2 regions of the Nonomuraea sp. ATR24 genome follow, and region 1 is predicted to be linked to the other one. Evidence: riboswitches for the same ligand, from Rfam matches in the RefSeq annotation. Region 1 holds a riboswitch; the other holds the start of a gene.

Region 1 (7,258 bases):
GCCCTCGGCCCCGACCCGCTCGCCGACACCTTCACCATCGACGCGCTCAAGGCCATCGTGGGCGGCAACCGCACCCAGATCAAGGGCCTGCTCCGCGACCAGAAGGTCATCGCCGGCATCGGCAACGCCTACTCCGACGAGGTGCTGCACGCCGCCCGGATGTCGCCGTTCAAGATCGCCTCGTCGCTGACCGACGCCCAGATCGCCGACCTGCACGAGGCCATCGTCACGACGTTGCACGAGGCCGTCGAGCGGGCGCGCGGGCTGGCCGCCAAGGACCTCAAGGCCGAGAAGAAGTCCGGGCTGCGCGTGCACAACCGCACCGGCCAGCCGTGCGACGTGTGCGGCGACACGATCCGCGAGGTGTCGTTCGCCGACTCCTCGCTGCAGTACTGCCCGACCTGCCAGACAGGCGGCAAGCCGCTGGCCGACCGCCGCCTGTCCAAGCTGCTGAAGTAGCTCACGCCTCCACGGGCACCGGGGTCCGGCGGCGCAGCCCGGAGGCCACCACGACGACCGACACCAGCGTGGCCAGCACCGGCACCACCAGGGCCGCGCGCACGGCGTCGATGCCGCTCGCGCCGCCGTCGAGCGCCGCCACGTTCACCACGGTCACCATCGAGATCCCGAGCGCCGCGCCGAACTGGAACGACGAGGTGATCAGCCCGCCGGCCAGCCCCTGCTCGTGCTCGGCGATGCCCTCCGTCGCCACGATGGTCACGGGCCCGTACACGAAGGCGAACATCAGCCCGATCAGCAGCATCGAGGGCACCATCGCGGCGTAGGTCCAGTCCATCCCGACGCCGAGGAACATCGCGAAGGCGACCACCCCCGACAGCAGCCCGCCGAGGATCACCCGCGCGTTGCCGTAGCGGTTGACCAGCACCGGCGTGAGCGTCGGCGCGAGCAGCACGTCGGCGGCGGCGATGAGCAGCGCGAGCCCGGTCTGGATGGGCGTCCAGCCGCGCAGCTCCTGGAGGTAGAGGGTGACGAGGAACTGGAAGCCCATGAACGACGCGGTGAGCAGGGTGGCGACCACGTTCGCGCGCACGAGCGAGGCCGACCTGAACACGCCGAGGCGGACCAGCGGGTCGGCCGAGCGGCGTTCGATCGCGGTGAACGCCGCCAGCAGCGCGAACGCGCCGGCGAACGCGGCGACGGTCCAGCCCCAGCCCTCGCCTGGGTGCTCCAGCCGTACGACGCCGTAGACCAGCAGCATCATGCCGCCGGTCATCGTGACCGCGCCCGGCACGTCGAAGCGGCCACCGGCGGGACGCGGGACGGCCGGCTCCTTGATCAGCACGACGGCGGCGAGCAGGATGGCGGCGGCCAGGATCACCGGCGCGAAGAACACCCAGCGCCAGCCCACCGCCGTGAGCAGGCCGCCGATGACCAGGCCGAGCGCGAACCCGGCGGCGCCCGTCCCGGCGTAGACGAGCAGCGCCTTGTTGCGCTGCCTGCCCTCGGCGAACGACGTGGTGATCAACGAGAGCCCGGCCGGGGTCATGAACCCGGCGGCCACCCCGGTCACGAACCTGGCGACCAGCAGCACCCAGCCCTCGTTCGCGAACCCGCCGAGCCCGGAGAACACCAGGAACACCGTCAGCCAGAACAGGAACATGCGCCGCCTGCCCAGCAGGTCGGCCGCCCGGCCGCCGAGCAGCGTGAAACCGCCGTAGCCGAGCACGTACGCGGTGACCACGCCGCTCAGCACGCTCGTGGACACGCCGAGGTCGGCGCGGATGGCGGGCAGGGCGACGTTCAGCATGGCCACGTCGACGCCCTCAAGGAAGATCGTTCCGCACAGCACCAGCAGCACGCCCAGCGGGCGGCCTGTCAGCCGTTCGGATGCACGCATGATCAAACTCCAGTGGTTACGTTCTCGCATGTCGGTTATCTCTTGTAACCGTCAGAATCATGCGGCAGCATGGATCGACATGGAAGACGGCACTTTGAAGTCACCTGGTTACGTCGACAGCACCACCACCGACGCCGACTTCGACGTCCGCCACTGGGACGCCCGCGAGGGCTGCGAGGTCAGGCAGATCCTCGACCGCGTCGCCGACAAGTGGTCACTGCTGGTCATCGCCATGCTCGACTGCGAAAGCCTGCGCTTCTCCCAGCTCCGCCGCGAGATCGACGGCGTCAGCCAGCGCATGCTCAGCGTGACCCTGCGCAAGCTCGAACGCGACGGCCTGGTCAGCCGGACCGTCCACCCGGTGGTGCCGCCCCGGGTCGACTACGCGCTCACGCCGCTCGGCCGCACCCTGCACGAGACCATCAAGGCCCTGGTGACCTGGACCGAGACCCACCAGCAGGAGATCGCCGAAGCGCGTGCGGCCTACGACGCGAGGCACGGGATGATGGAGGCATGACGGTTCCAGAAGTCGAGGCACGCGATGTCCCAGAAGGCGCCTACCTGCTCGACGTGCGCGAGCAGAACGAATGGGACGCGGGCCACGCCCCCGAGGCGGTCCACATCCCGATGACGCAGATCCAGGCCCGCGTCGAGGAGGTCCCCGCCGACCGCCAGGTCTACGTCGTCTGCCGGGTGGGCGGCCGGTCGTTCCAGGTCGCCGCCTGGCTCAACCAGATCGGCCGCGACGCGGTCAACGTCGACGGCGGCATGCAGGCATGGGCTCTCGACAAGCGCCCCCTGGTCAGCGAAACAGGACAGACTCCCTTTGTAGCCTGAAAACTGGCATAATGCGCGGCGGAAAATTACACAACGCGGGAGCTCGGGGCGTACCGGGCTGAGAGGGCGACCGAGGCCGTCGCCGACCGCATGAACCTGTCCGGGTAATGCCGGCGTAGGGAGCAGTGCGATGGCGCATGACGTCCGCGACGACGAAGTCCCTCTCACTCTTGAAGGGGCCGCCCCCAAAACCCTCGGAGTCCTCGACCAGGGAGCCCTCTGGGCCAACCTGGCCGTCAGCCTCCTGGGGTTCTCGGGCGCCCTGTTCCTGCTCGACCCGCTGGGCAACGCACCGCTCAGCCTGACCGCCGCGCTGGCCGCCGCCGTCGTCGGCAGCCTGATCGGCACCGCGATGGTCGGCCTGTCGGCCATCCCCGGGACCCAGACCGGCCAGCCCGCGATGGTGCTGCTGCGCGGGCTGTTCGGGGCCCGGCTCTCGTACGTGCCGACCGTGCTCAACATCATCCAGATGATCGGCTGGGGGGCGTTCGAGCTCTGGGTCATCTCCCAGGGCGCGATGGCCGTCTTCGGCGACACCGTCCCGTACGCGGTGTGGGTGATCGTCGCCGGGGTGCTGACCACGGCCCTGACGATCTGGCCGCTCGGCGCCATCAGGCTGCTGCGGCGCTACATCACGGCCCTGGTGATCGTGGCGCTGATCTGGTTCACGTTCCAGTTCCTGGGCGACGCGCCCCCGCAGAGCGGCGGGTCCTGGACCGCGTTCGCGCCGGCCGTCGACTACGTGATCGCGCTGTCGGTGTCGTGGGTGCCGCTGGCCGCCGACTTCGCCAGGCACTCGCGCTCCAGCCGGGCCGCCTTCACCGGCGTCGTCGGCGGCTACACGCTCGCCCAGGTCGCCTGCCTAGGGCTGGGCGTCTACGCGGTGGCGATCGCCGGGGCCGCCGCCGTGCAGAACGACAGCACCGCCGTGTTCGGGCCGTTCGTGGCCGTGCCGCTGGGCGCGGTGTTCTTCGGCATCCTGGTGCTGCGCGAGGCCGACCAGTCGTTCGCGAACGTTTACTCGACCACCGTCTCGCTGCAGAACCTCATGCCCCGGGTGGACCGGCGGATCCTCAGCGTCGCCATCGGCGTGCTGACCGTCGCGATCGCGCTGGTGGTCGACGTGACCTCCTACGGCGCGTTCCTGGGCGTGATCGGCGCGGTGTTCGTGCCGATGTTCGCGGTGCTGGCCGTGGACTACTTCCTGCTCGGCGGCGCCACCCGGTGGAACACCGCCGAGGACGCGCCGGCCCGCTGGTCCATGCTGGCGCCGTGGGCGCTCGGCTTCGCCGCCTACTGGCTGACGACCTCCACGCCCACGGTGGAGCAGTGGGACGGCATCTGGGCCGCCGTGCGCGAGGCGATCGGCTTCGAGCGGCAGCCGTGGATGAACGGCGCGCTCGGCGCCGCCCTCGTGGCGGCCCTCGTGACGCTGGCGCTCGGCGCGCTCAGGCGGCGCGGCGCTCGACGTTGAGCAGGTGGCGCTTGGCGGCTTCGCCCCCGGCGTAGTCGCCGAGCCCGCCGTCGTCACGCACCACCCGGTGGCACGGCACCACCACGCACACCGGGTTGGCGCTGAGCGCGTTGCCGACCGCGCGCAGCGCGCGCGGCCTGCCGATCAGCTCGCCGATGCTCTCCAGCGTCGTGGTCGTCCCGTACGGCACCGCCATCGTCTTCTGCAGCACCGTGCGCGCGAAGGGGGTGGCGAGGGCCAGGTCGACCGGCGTGGCGAAGGCCCGCAGCCGCCCCGAGAAGTAGGCGTCGAGCTCGCGGCGCACCGGGTCGAGCCGTCTCGGGTTGGGGGCGATGTGCCGGCCCACGTGGTTGGTGACGCGCTCGTACACGTCCTGCTCGTCCTCGAAGCTGCACGAGATGATGCCGCGGCCCGTCACCGCGATGATCATCCGGCCGACCGCGCCGTCGTACGTGCCGAACGCGACATCGGGCGGCCCGTCGCCTCGATAGGTGGCGGAGGTCACCCGCAACAGGGCGTCGATGTCGTCCGACATGCCTTCACCCCCTGTTGGAAACGCCGTGACCGCAGCGTATCGGACGGATCGCCCGACAAGGCCGCCACGCCGGGGGCACTATGGAGTCGTGGGGGACGAATGGGCTGGGAGTGACGATGACATAGCCCGTGCCGTGCTCGACAGCTCGCCCAACGCCGTCGTGGTCCTCGACCGGGACCAGACCGTCCTGGTCTGGAACGCCGCGGCCGAGCGGCTCTTCGGCCTGACGGCGGCCGCGATGCTGGGCCGCCGGGCGCCGATCGTGCCGGACGAGCTGACCGCCGAGCACCACGCGGTGCTGGAGCGGGTGCGCACCGGCGGGCAGGTCTCGCTGCGCACCAAGCGCGTGCGCGGCGACGGCGAGGTGCTGGACGTCCGGGTCGACATCAGCGCGCTGCGCATCGGCAGCGCCGTCGCCGGTTACGTGTGCGTCCACCACCTGGTGCAGGCCGACGACGCGGCCAAGAACCGGATGGCCCGCCGCGCCCGGCTGGTGCGGCGGCTGACCGACGTGGTCGGCGACATCAACGCCGAGCTGGAGCTGCCCGCCGTGCTCGACCGGATCTCGGCCAGCCTGACCGAGCTCACCGGGGCCGACGCGGGCGGGTTCGTGCTCATCGAGGGCGACCGGCTGCGGCTGGTCAGCACCTACCAGCTTCCCGACGTGCCCAAGGGCACCACCACCGACCTGCACAACAGCCTCGTCGGCAAGCTGCTGCGCACCGGCAAGACCGTGCTGCTGGAGTCGGAGGGGCTCGACAGCCTGGTCTGGTCCAGCCTCAAGGGCCTGCACACGGTCGCGCTCGGCCTGGCGGCCGTCGGCGGGCGGCCGTACGGGGCGCTCTACGCGCTGTTCGCCCGGCGCAAGCCCGGCCACCTGGAGCTGGAGCTGCTGGAGCTGCTGGCCGGGCACGCCGGCATCGCCGTCGGCAACGCGGTCGCCTACCAGGAGGCGGTGCGGCAGCGGGCCCACGAGCGGGCAGTGTTCGACGCCAGCGCCGACGGCATCGCCGTGCTCGACCGCGAGGGGCGGGTGCTGCGCTGGAACCCGGCCGCCGCCCGGCTGACCGCCGTCCCGGCCGAGGAGGCCGTGGGGCAGCCGCCGCCGTTCCCGCAGCCCGCCCCGGGCGAGAAGCTGACGGTCCAGCTCGCCGACGGGCGCTGGCTGGACGTGGTGGGCGCGCGCATCCAGGAGACCGGCGAGCTGGTCGTCGACTTCCGCGACGTGACCGCGGCCAAGGAGCTGGAAGAGGCCAAGGACCTGTTCCTGGCCACGACCAGCCACGAGCTGCGCACCCCGATCACGATCGTGCGCGGCTTCGCCAGCACGCTCGACTCCCGCTGGGACAAGCTGAGCGACGCCGAGCGCCGATCCGCCGTGCACACGATCGCCGAGCGGTCCAGGTCGCTCGGGCAGCTCATGGACCACCTGCTGCTGGGCGCGCGGGCCGGCGCGGAGGAGCAGGTGGTCAGGGACGAGCCGTTCGACCTGGCCGAGCGGGTGCGCGCGGCCACGCTGGGCTTACCCGTGCTGTCCGACAGCCACCGGGTCGAGGTGAGCGTCGCCGACGGGCTGCCGCTCGCGATGGGCGACGCGCTTGCCACCGACATCGTGCTCGCGCAACTGCTGGAGAACGCGTTCAAGTACTCGCCGAAGGGCGGCCTGATCAGCGTCTCCGCACGGCCCGAGAACGGCACGCTGGTCGTGGTCGTCGACGACGAGGGCGTGGGCATCGCGCCGGCCGACCGGGAGCGGATCTTCGAACGGTTCGTGCAGGTCGACAGCGGTGACCGAAGACGGTTCGGCGGGGTCGGCTTAGGCCTCTACATCGTGCGGAGCCTGGCCAGGGCCCAGGGCGGCGAGGTGAGCGCCCATCCGGGGCCCGGCGGCGGCACCCGTATGAGACTCGTGCTCAAGCGTGCATCCCCTATCGGATCCGACACACCGATGCGGTAACGAGGTGGTCACGGTTGAGCTGATCTATCGTCCGATGTGTACAAGCTGTGATCGAGATGCGGTTTCTGGGATTGAGTAACGGGGCATTTCGGTCGTACCGGGGAGTGTTCCCGCGGGGGGCACTGGGAGCGGGGAGGTGGGTGTGTCAAGCGTGGTGCTGCTGCCGTACGCGCCGTCCAGCGTCGCCGTTGCCCGCCAGCGTCTGAGCACCGACCTGCAGGATTGCGGGGTGTTCACCGCCGCGATCGACGACGCCGTCCTCGTGGTGAGCGAGCTGCTGAGCAACGCGTTGAGGCATGCGCATCCGCTGCCGTCGGGCATGGTGAAAGTGACCTGGCTGCGCAGCGACGATCACATCGAGGTCGCCGTGAGCGACGGGGGAGCGGCGACCGAGCCGCGGGCGGGCCGGCCGGCGCTGTCGTCGCTGGGCGGCCGTGGGCTGGGCATCGTCGAGTACGTCGCGGAGAGCTGGGGGGTTCGCCACGACGGCGACACGACCACGGTGTGGGCGATCCTGCCCGCGCCCACGGGGACCGTGAACAACGGGCAGGTGCACGCGCTCAGAGAGGCCGGGTAGCCAGCACCGCGCGCTCTCCG
Region 2 (7,258 bases), on a different contig from region 1:
ACGGCGGCAACGACTGGCTGGTCATCCGGCTGGCCGGGCGCGGCCTCATCAGGGTCGCCGAGATCGACACCACCCACCTGCTGCACAACGCGCCCGCCGCCGTCACGCTCACCGGCCTCGACGGCGACCGCGAGATCGAGCTGCTGCCGGCGACCCCGCTGCTGCCCGACACGCCGCACCGCTTCCGGCTGAGCCACACCGAGCCCGTCGAGCGCGTACGCGTCGACATCCACCCCGACGGCGGGCTGGCCAGAGTACGCCTGCTCGGCACCCTGGCCTGACCTCTCAGCGCCGGGCGGCTAGTGCCAGAGCAGCACCTCGGAGTTGGGCGGGCGTTCGCTGTTGGGGGCCGGACGCTGGAAACGCACCACGCCGCCGCCGCCCACCGTGCGCACCCGCACCCGGAAGCCCAGCGCCCGCAGCTCGTTGCGGGCGTCGTTGACGTTCTTGCCCATCACCTGCGGCACGATGACGAACTGCTGGTCGTCGCGGGCCTCCTGGTCACCGTTGAACCAGTGCCAGAAGTCCGTCTGGCAGCGCGACACCGTGATCATCGCCGGGATGCCCTGGTCGACCTCCGCCTTGGCCTTGGGCGCCTGCGCGATCACCGTGCACGGCTCAGCGTCGTCGTCGACCTCGGTGACCTGCACCTGGAAGCCCTGCTGGCTGAGGAACGCGGCGGCCTGGTCCTTCGGCATGCCGTCGACGTCGGGCATCACCAGCCCGGCGCTCACGTACAGGTCGATCTTGGCGCCCTCCTTGACCTTCTCGCCCACCTGCGGGGAGGTGCGGATGACGGAGTTGCGCGCGACCTCCAGGTTCTGCAGGCGGCGGACCTTGCCCACGGTCAGGCCGGCGCTGCCGATCGCGTTGCGGGCGTCCTGCTCGGTCAGGCCCTGCACCTTCGGCACCAGCACCCGCTTGGGGCCGAGCGACGGCACCAGCGTGATCGTCTGCCCGGCCTCGACCTCGGTCTTGGCGGCCGGGTCCATCTCCAGGACGAGCCCCTCGGCCACCTCCTCGTCGTGGCGGCCCTCCACGCGGCGGACCTTGAAGCCCAGGTTGCGGGCGTTCTGCTCGGCGACCGCGAGGTTCTTGCCGACGAGGTCGGGCACCACGGCCAGCGTCTTCTGCGAGAAGTAGAGGCCGGTCAGCGCCACGGCGACGACCATCACCGCGGCCAGCCCCACCAGGAACCAGTTGGGCCGGAACCCGCCGCCCTTGCCCCGCCCGCGCGGCGGGGGCGGCGGCGCGGCCGGCACCTCGGCGCGCGGCTGGATCAGCGTGTGCGCGGGAGCGGCGGCGGGCGGCATCGTGGACGGCATCGGGTGCGGCCTGGAGTGGGCGCCGGACGCGCGGCCGGGCTCGCTCAGCCGGGGCAGCGTGCGGTGCGCCTCGACGGCCGCCACCAGCATCGCGGTCGCGTCGGCCGGGCGGTCGTGCGGCTCGCGGGCCGTGGCGTGCGCCACCAGCGCGTCGATCTGCGGCGGCACGTCGTGGATCAGCGACGACGGCACCGGGACCGTGTCGTGGACGTGCCGGTAGGCCACCGACATGGGCGTCTCGCCGTCGTACGGCTGCCTGCCGGTGACCAGCTCGAACAGCATGATGCCCGCCGCGTAGACGTCGCTGCGCACGTCGGCGCCGCCGGTCGTCACCTGCTCGGGCGACATGTAGCCGATCGTGCCGATCATCACGCCGGTGCGCGTCTGGTTGGTCGCCTCGATCGCCCTGGCCAGGCCGAAGTCCACGACCTTGACCCGGCCGTCGGCGGTCAGCAGCACGTTCTCGGGCTTGACGTCACGGTGGACCATCCCGGCCTGGTGGGCCGCGCCGAGCGCCGCCAGCACCGGGATCATGATCTCCAGCGCCTCGCGGGCCGGCAGCCGGTCGCGCTCGCGCAGGATGTCACGCAGCGTCTTGCCCGGCACGTACTCCATCGACAGATAGACCACGTCGGTGTCGGTGCCCTGGTCGAAGACGTGCACCACGTTGGGGTGGGAGAGGCTGGCCACCGACTTCGCCTCGCCGATGAACCTGCGCACGAACGCCGGGTCGTCGGCGAGCGAGCGGTGCATGACCTTCAGCGCGACGGTCCGGTCCAGCCGGATGTCGAGCGCGAGGTAGACGGTCGCCATGCCGCCCCGGGCGATCCGGGACTCGACGCGGTAGCGTCCATCGAGCAGCCGGCCGACCAACGGGTCGGCAGTCGTCGTGTCCACCCCGCTGAGTTTACGGGCGTTTCGCACCCGGGAGGGCCTGACCATCCGAAACCGATGCCGACCCGTGCCCCGCCCGGCCTCTCACGTGCCCCGCCGTCGCACAGGCCCCCCCGGCACCGGCCCCGGAGAGCCGGTGCGCCCCCGGCAGACGGGAAGAACGTCCCGTCAGGGGGCCAGCGGGGAGGACGCCTCGGCGTAGCGGCGGCGCGGGATGCGCCCCGCCTGCCGCGCCATGCGGCCCGCGCGGACCGCCTCGCGCATCGCCGCAGCCATCAGGTCGGGCCGCTGGGCCCGCGTCACGGCGGTGGCCAGGAGCACGGCGTCGCAGCCCAGCTCCATCGCCAGCGCCGCGTCACTGGCCGTGCCGATGCCCGCGTCCAGGATGACCGGGACCCCGGCCGCCTCGACGATCAGCTCGATGTTGTGCGGGTTGCGGATGCCCAGCCCGGAGCCGATCGGCGCGCCCAGCGGCATCACCGCCGCGCACCCGGCCTGCTCCAGCCGGCGGGCCAGCGCCGGGTCGTCGCCGATGTACGGCAGCACGGTGAACCCGTCGGCCACGAGCCGCTCGGCCGCGTCGAACGTCTCGATCGGGTCGGGCAGCAGGGTCCGCTCGTCGGCGATGACCTCCAGCTTGACCCACGAGGTGCCCAGCGCCTCCCGGGCGAGCCGGGCCGTCAGCACCGCGTCGCCCGCGGTGAAGCAGCCCGCCGTGTTGGGCAGCACCTTGATGCCGCGCTCGCGCAGCACGTCCAGCACCGAGCCGCGGGCGGCCGGGTCGAGCCGCCGCATGGCCACCGTCGTCAGCTCGGTGCCCGACGCGGCCAGCGCCTGGTCCAGCACCTCCAGCGACGGCGCGCCGCCGGTGCCCATGATGAGCCGGGAGGAGAACTTCTCCCCGGCGATGATCAGGTCATCCACCTTGCACCGCCGTCAGCACCTCCACGCGGTCGCTGTCGCGCAGCGCCGTCGTCTCCCACGCGCCGCGCGCGACGACCTCGTCGTTCACGGCCACCGCGACGCCGGTGGTGGCGGTGGTCAGGGTCTGTACGGCCTGCGCGACGGTCATGCCGTCAGCCACGTCGTGCGTACTTCCATTGATCAGCAATTTCATGAAATATCCCGAAATCTAGCGGGTGAGCACAGGGACGCGAGGTCGCCCTCCTCGCCCTGCAGGATCGCGGCCGTGAGCGGGGCCATCAGCACCCCGCCCCGGAAATGCCCCGTGGCCAGCACCAGCCCCGGGGCCGAGCCGGGCCCGATGATCGGCAGGTTGTCCGGCGTGCCCGGCCGCAGCCCCGCCACCACGTCGGCGACCTCCAGCTCCGTCACCCCCGGGACCAGCTCCCTGGCGTCGCGCAGCAGCTCGTACAGCCCGCCGGCGGTCACCCGGGTGTCGAACCCGAGCTCCTCCTGCGTGGCCCCGACCACGAGCTCCCCGTCGCCCCGGGGCACCAGGTAGACCGGCGTGCCGTGCACCATCCCGCGCACGCACCGGCCCAGCAGCGGCTCGGGGGAGCGCAGGCGCATGATCTGCCCCTTGACCGGCCGTACCGGAACGTCGGCCAGCCCGGCGCTCCACGCCCCGGCGGCCAGGACCACCCGCTCGCCGAAGATCTCCTCCCCGGACTCCAGGCGTACGCCGGTCACCCGGCCGCCCTCGCGCGACAGCCCGGCCGCGCGCTCCCGTACCAGCGGGACGCCCCGCCGCTCCAGGGCCACGAGCAGGGCGGCGGTGACGCGGCGCGGGTCCACCCACGCGTCGCCGGGCGCCAGCAGACCGCCGCGCACGGACGGCGCCAGCATCGGCTCCAGCCGCCGGCACTCGCGCCCGGTCAGCCGCTCCACCGGCAGGCCGAGCTTCTCCATGAACGCGGCCAGCTCCCCGAGCGCGGCCAGGTCGTCCCCGCCGAACGCCACGTCCAGCGTCCCGTCGGACCGCAGATCCAGCACGTCCCGCCCCTCGGCCGGCACCCCGCCGAGCAGCGGAAGCCCCCCGAACGGGTCAACCGCGGCGCCCTCGTGGGAGGACGCCTTGCCGGGGCCGGAGACGGCGGGACCGCTCGCACCCCCGGCCCGTGCCGTACTGCCGGATCCCGCGGGAGGTCCGCCCAGGGAGGCGCCCCCGGAGGGCGGGGGTGCGCCGGTGGCGGTGGGGCCGCTCGTGCGGGCGCCGGTCCCTCCAGGGGGGAGGGCGGCGTCGGCGGTGAGGTCGGCGGCGAAGGCGGGCCAGCGGCGCAGGGCGGCGATGCCGAGCCGGAGCAGCGGCTCCTCGGTGTAGGTCACCTCGCTGACCGGCGCCAGCATCCCGGCCGCGGCGTGGGAGGCGCCCGAAGCGGGGGCCGGGTCGACCACGGTGACGGCGCGGCCCGAGCGGGCCAGGCGCCAGGCGATCGACAGTCCGACGACTCCGCCGCCCACGATCACGTCCATGTCCGCTCCCTTCGCCGGCATGATCCGGATCAGGTGTCTTGCGGTCGAAGGCCCGGTGAAGCCTTCCTCTCAGCCCGGTTACGGCCGGACTCCCGCGCGTCTTACGTCCCCCAGCCTACGGCCTCGGTGCGACGCCGCGGCACCGCCCCCGTTATGGTCATGAACGTGAATCGCGTCGTGGTGGTGGGAGCGGGTCTTGCGGGCGTGCGCAGCGTCGAGGCGCTGCGGGCACGGGGGTTCGGCGGCCGGATCACGTTGATCGGCCAGGAACGGCACCGGCCCTACGATCGGCCGCCGTTGTCGAAGGCGGTGCTGCTGGGCTCCGCCGACTCCAGCTTCGTCGACTCCGACCTGGACGCGCTGGAGGTGGATTTCCGGCCGGGCGTCTCGGCCAAGTCGCTGCGTGCGGGCGTGGTGGAGACGACCGAGGGCGAGCTGGGTTACGACGGCCTGGTGATCGCGACGGGCGCGGAGCCGATCCCGCTGCCGGGTGACGGCCCGCAGCACGTGCTGCGGACGCTGGACGACTCGCTGGAGCTGCGGGCCCGCCTGGTGCCGGGCGCGCGGGTGGTGGTCGCGGGCGCGGGCTGGATCGGCGCGGAGGTGGCCACGGCCGCCCGCCGGGCCGGCTGCGCCGTCACCGTGCTGGAGGCGGGCCGGACCCCGCTGGCGCAGGCGGTCGGCGAGGAGATCGGCGCCCGGACGGAGAGCTGGTACGACGGCATCGACCTGCGGCTGGACACGATGGTCGCGTCGGTCGACGAGGGCGGCGTGGAGCTGGTCGGCGGCGGGTTCGTGGAGGCGCACGTGGTGGTGGCGGGCATCGGCGTCCGCCCGGCCGTGGAGTGGCTGGCGGGCTCGGACGTCGACCTGCACAACGGCGTGGTCACGGACGAGCGGCTGCGCACGTCGCTGCCCGGCGTGGTGGCGGTGGGCGACTGCGCCGCCTGGTGGTCGAGCCGCTACGGCACCCGGCTGCGCGTGGAGCACTGGGACACCGCGCTGAGCGCCCCGGAGGTGGCCGCCGCGACGCTGCTGGGCGAGGAGGCCGTGTACGATCCGGTCCCGTACTTCTGGTCGGAGCAGTTCGGCCACATGGTGCAGTACGCCGGCCACCACCCGGCGGGCGAGCGCCTGCTCTACCGGGGCGGGCCGGAGGGCAAGTGGTCGGCCTGCTGGCTGACGGCCGAGGGCGGGCTGGCGGCGGTGCTGGCCGTCGACCGGCCCCGCGACCTCGTGCAGGGCCGCCGGATCATTCAGGAGGGCCGTCGTCTGGACGCGGAACGCCTGGTAGATCCAGATGTACCCCTACGGGATTGTGTTGTTTGAGCAAGCGCGGCATGTGGTAGTTGTGGTTTCGTGACGCTTTCTGTTGCACAGATCGACCGGGAGACCGACCAGCTCGTTGACGAGTGGCTCACTCTCCCCGAAGTGGCCCAGCGCCTCGACCTCTCGATGGGACGGGCCAAGCAACTCCTCAAGGATCACAAGCTGCTCGGCGTGCGCCGCGGCAGCGGCGGGCCACAGGTGCCCGCGGTGTTCCTCGACGGAAAGGACGTGGTGAAAGGCCTTCCGGGCACGCTGACCGTGCTCCGCGACGCCGGGTACGACGATGTGGAGGCGCTGCGCTGGCTGTTCACCCCTGACGACTCGCTGCCGGGGTCGCCCGTTCAGGCGATCAAGGCCGGTCGTCACACCGAGGTCAAGCGCCGTGCCCAAGCCCTCGCTTTCTGACGCCCGCCTCTACCTGTGCACCGACGGGCGGCGTGACAGGGGCGACCTGGCCGAGTTCCTCGACGCGGCGCTGGCCGGCGGCGTGGACATCGTCCAGTTGCGGGAGAAGGGCCTGGAGGCGCGCGAGGAGCTCGCGCTCCTGGAGGTCTTCCGCGACGCCTGCGACCGGCACGGCCGGCTGCTGGCGGTCAACGACCGGGCCGACATCGCCTTCGCCGCCCGGCCTGACGTGCTCCATCTGGGGCAGGACGACCTTCCGGTGACGGTCGCGCGAGAAATGCTCGGCGACGACATCGTCATCGGTCGGTCCACCCACTCCGCCGCCGAGGCTTCCGCCGCGGCGGTGGAGGAGGGCGTCGACTATTTCTGCTGTGGGCCGATCTGGCCCACGCCGACCAAGCCGGGCCGGCACGCGCCGGGCCCGTCGCTGCTCCGGCACGCGGCGGCGCTCGGCAGTGACCGGCCCTGGTTCGGCATCGGCGGCATCGACCTGGCCAACCTGGACGAGGTCATGTCCTACGGGGTCCGCCGCGTCGTGGTGGTGCGCGCCATCACCGAGGCCGACGACCCCGGGGCAGCCGCCGCCGAGTTCGCCAAGCGGCTCACGTCCGCCGCGACGTAGCCGCCACGGCGAGCCCGGCCAGCGCGGTGCGGGCTTCGGGCGTGATCGGCGCCTGGTCGAGCGAGGCGAGCGCCTCGCCGAGATAGTCGCCGATCATGTCCTCGCACGCCCGCAGCGCGCCCGTGCCTTCGATGATCTCGCGCAGCGCGGCCACGCCCGGCTCGTCGAGCGCGGGGTCGCCGAGCAGGCGGCGCACCACGCCGGCCTGCTCGGGGGTGGCGGCGGCCAGGGTGCGCGCCACCAGCAT

Evidence for each region. Region 1 has a riboswitch for thiamine pyrophosphate ahead of ACBI99_RS38415 (purine-cytosine permease family protein). Riboswitches for the same ligand answer to the same signal wherever they lie in the genome.
Region 2: linked by a shared signal. The riboswitch ahead of ACBI99_RS05000 (FAD-dependent oxidoreductase) and the one ahead of ACBI99_RS38415 (purine-cytosine permease family protein) in region 1 are both predicted to bind thiamine pyrophosphate.

What each region holds. Positions count from the first base shown of each region.
Region 1 covers NZ_JBGNUU010000024.1:39,339-46,596, forward strand. Annotated here, with positions in the region: gene ACBI99_RS38395 (Fpg/Nei family DNA glycosylase) at 1-459, shown strand, start outside; gene ACBI99_RS38400 (MFS transporter) at 461-1,858, opposite strand; gene ACBI99_RS38405 (helix-turn-helix domain-containing protein) at 1,938-2,375, shown strand; gene ACBI99_RS38410 (rhodanese-like domain-containing protein) at 2,372-2,695, shown strand; TPP riboswitch at 2,721-2,834, shown strand; gene ACBI99_RS38415 (purine-cytosine permease family protein) at 2,826-4,169, shown strand; gene ACBI99_RS38420 (methylated-DNA--[protein]-cysteine S-methyltransferase) at 4,144-4,704, opposite strand; gene ACBI99_RS38425 (ATP-binding protein) at 4,838-6,661, shown strand; gene ACBI99_RS38430 (ATP-binding protein) at 6,804-7,238, shown strand; gene ACBI99_RS38435 (membrane protein insertase YidC) at 7,222-7,258, opposite strand, start outside.
Region 2 covers NZ_JBGNUU010000002.1:241,307-248,564, reverse strand. Annotated here, with positions in the region: gene alc (allantoicase) at 1-281, shown strand, start outside; gene pknB (Stk1 family PASTA domain-containing Ser/Thr kinase) at 300-2,222, opposite strand; gene ACBI99_RS05010 (thiazole synthase) at 2,388-3,095, opposite strand; gene thiS (sulfur carrier protein ThiS) at 3,136-3,336, opposite strand; gene ACBI99_RS05000 (FAD-dependent oxidoreductase) at 3,333-4,655, opposite strand; TPP riboswitch at 4,645-4,761, opposite strand; gene ACBI99_RS04995 (NAD(P)/FAD-dependent oxidoreductase) at 4,821-5,984, shown strand; gene ACBI99_RS04990 (Rv2175c family DNA-binding protein) at 6,015-6,389, shown strand; gene thiE (thiamine phosphate synthase) at 6,367-7,011, shown strand; gene ACBI99_RS04980 (polyprenyl synthetase family protein) at 6,992-7,258, opposite strand, start outside.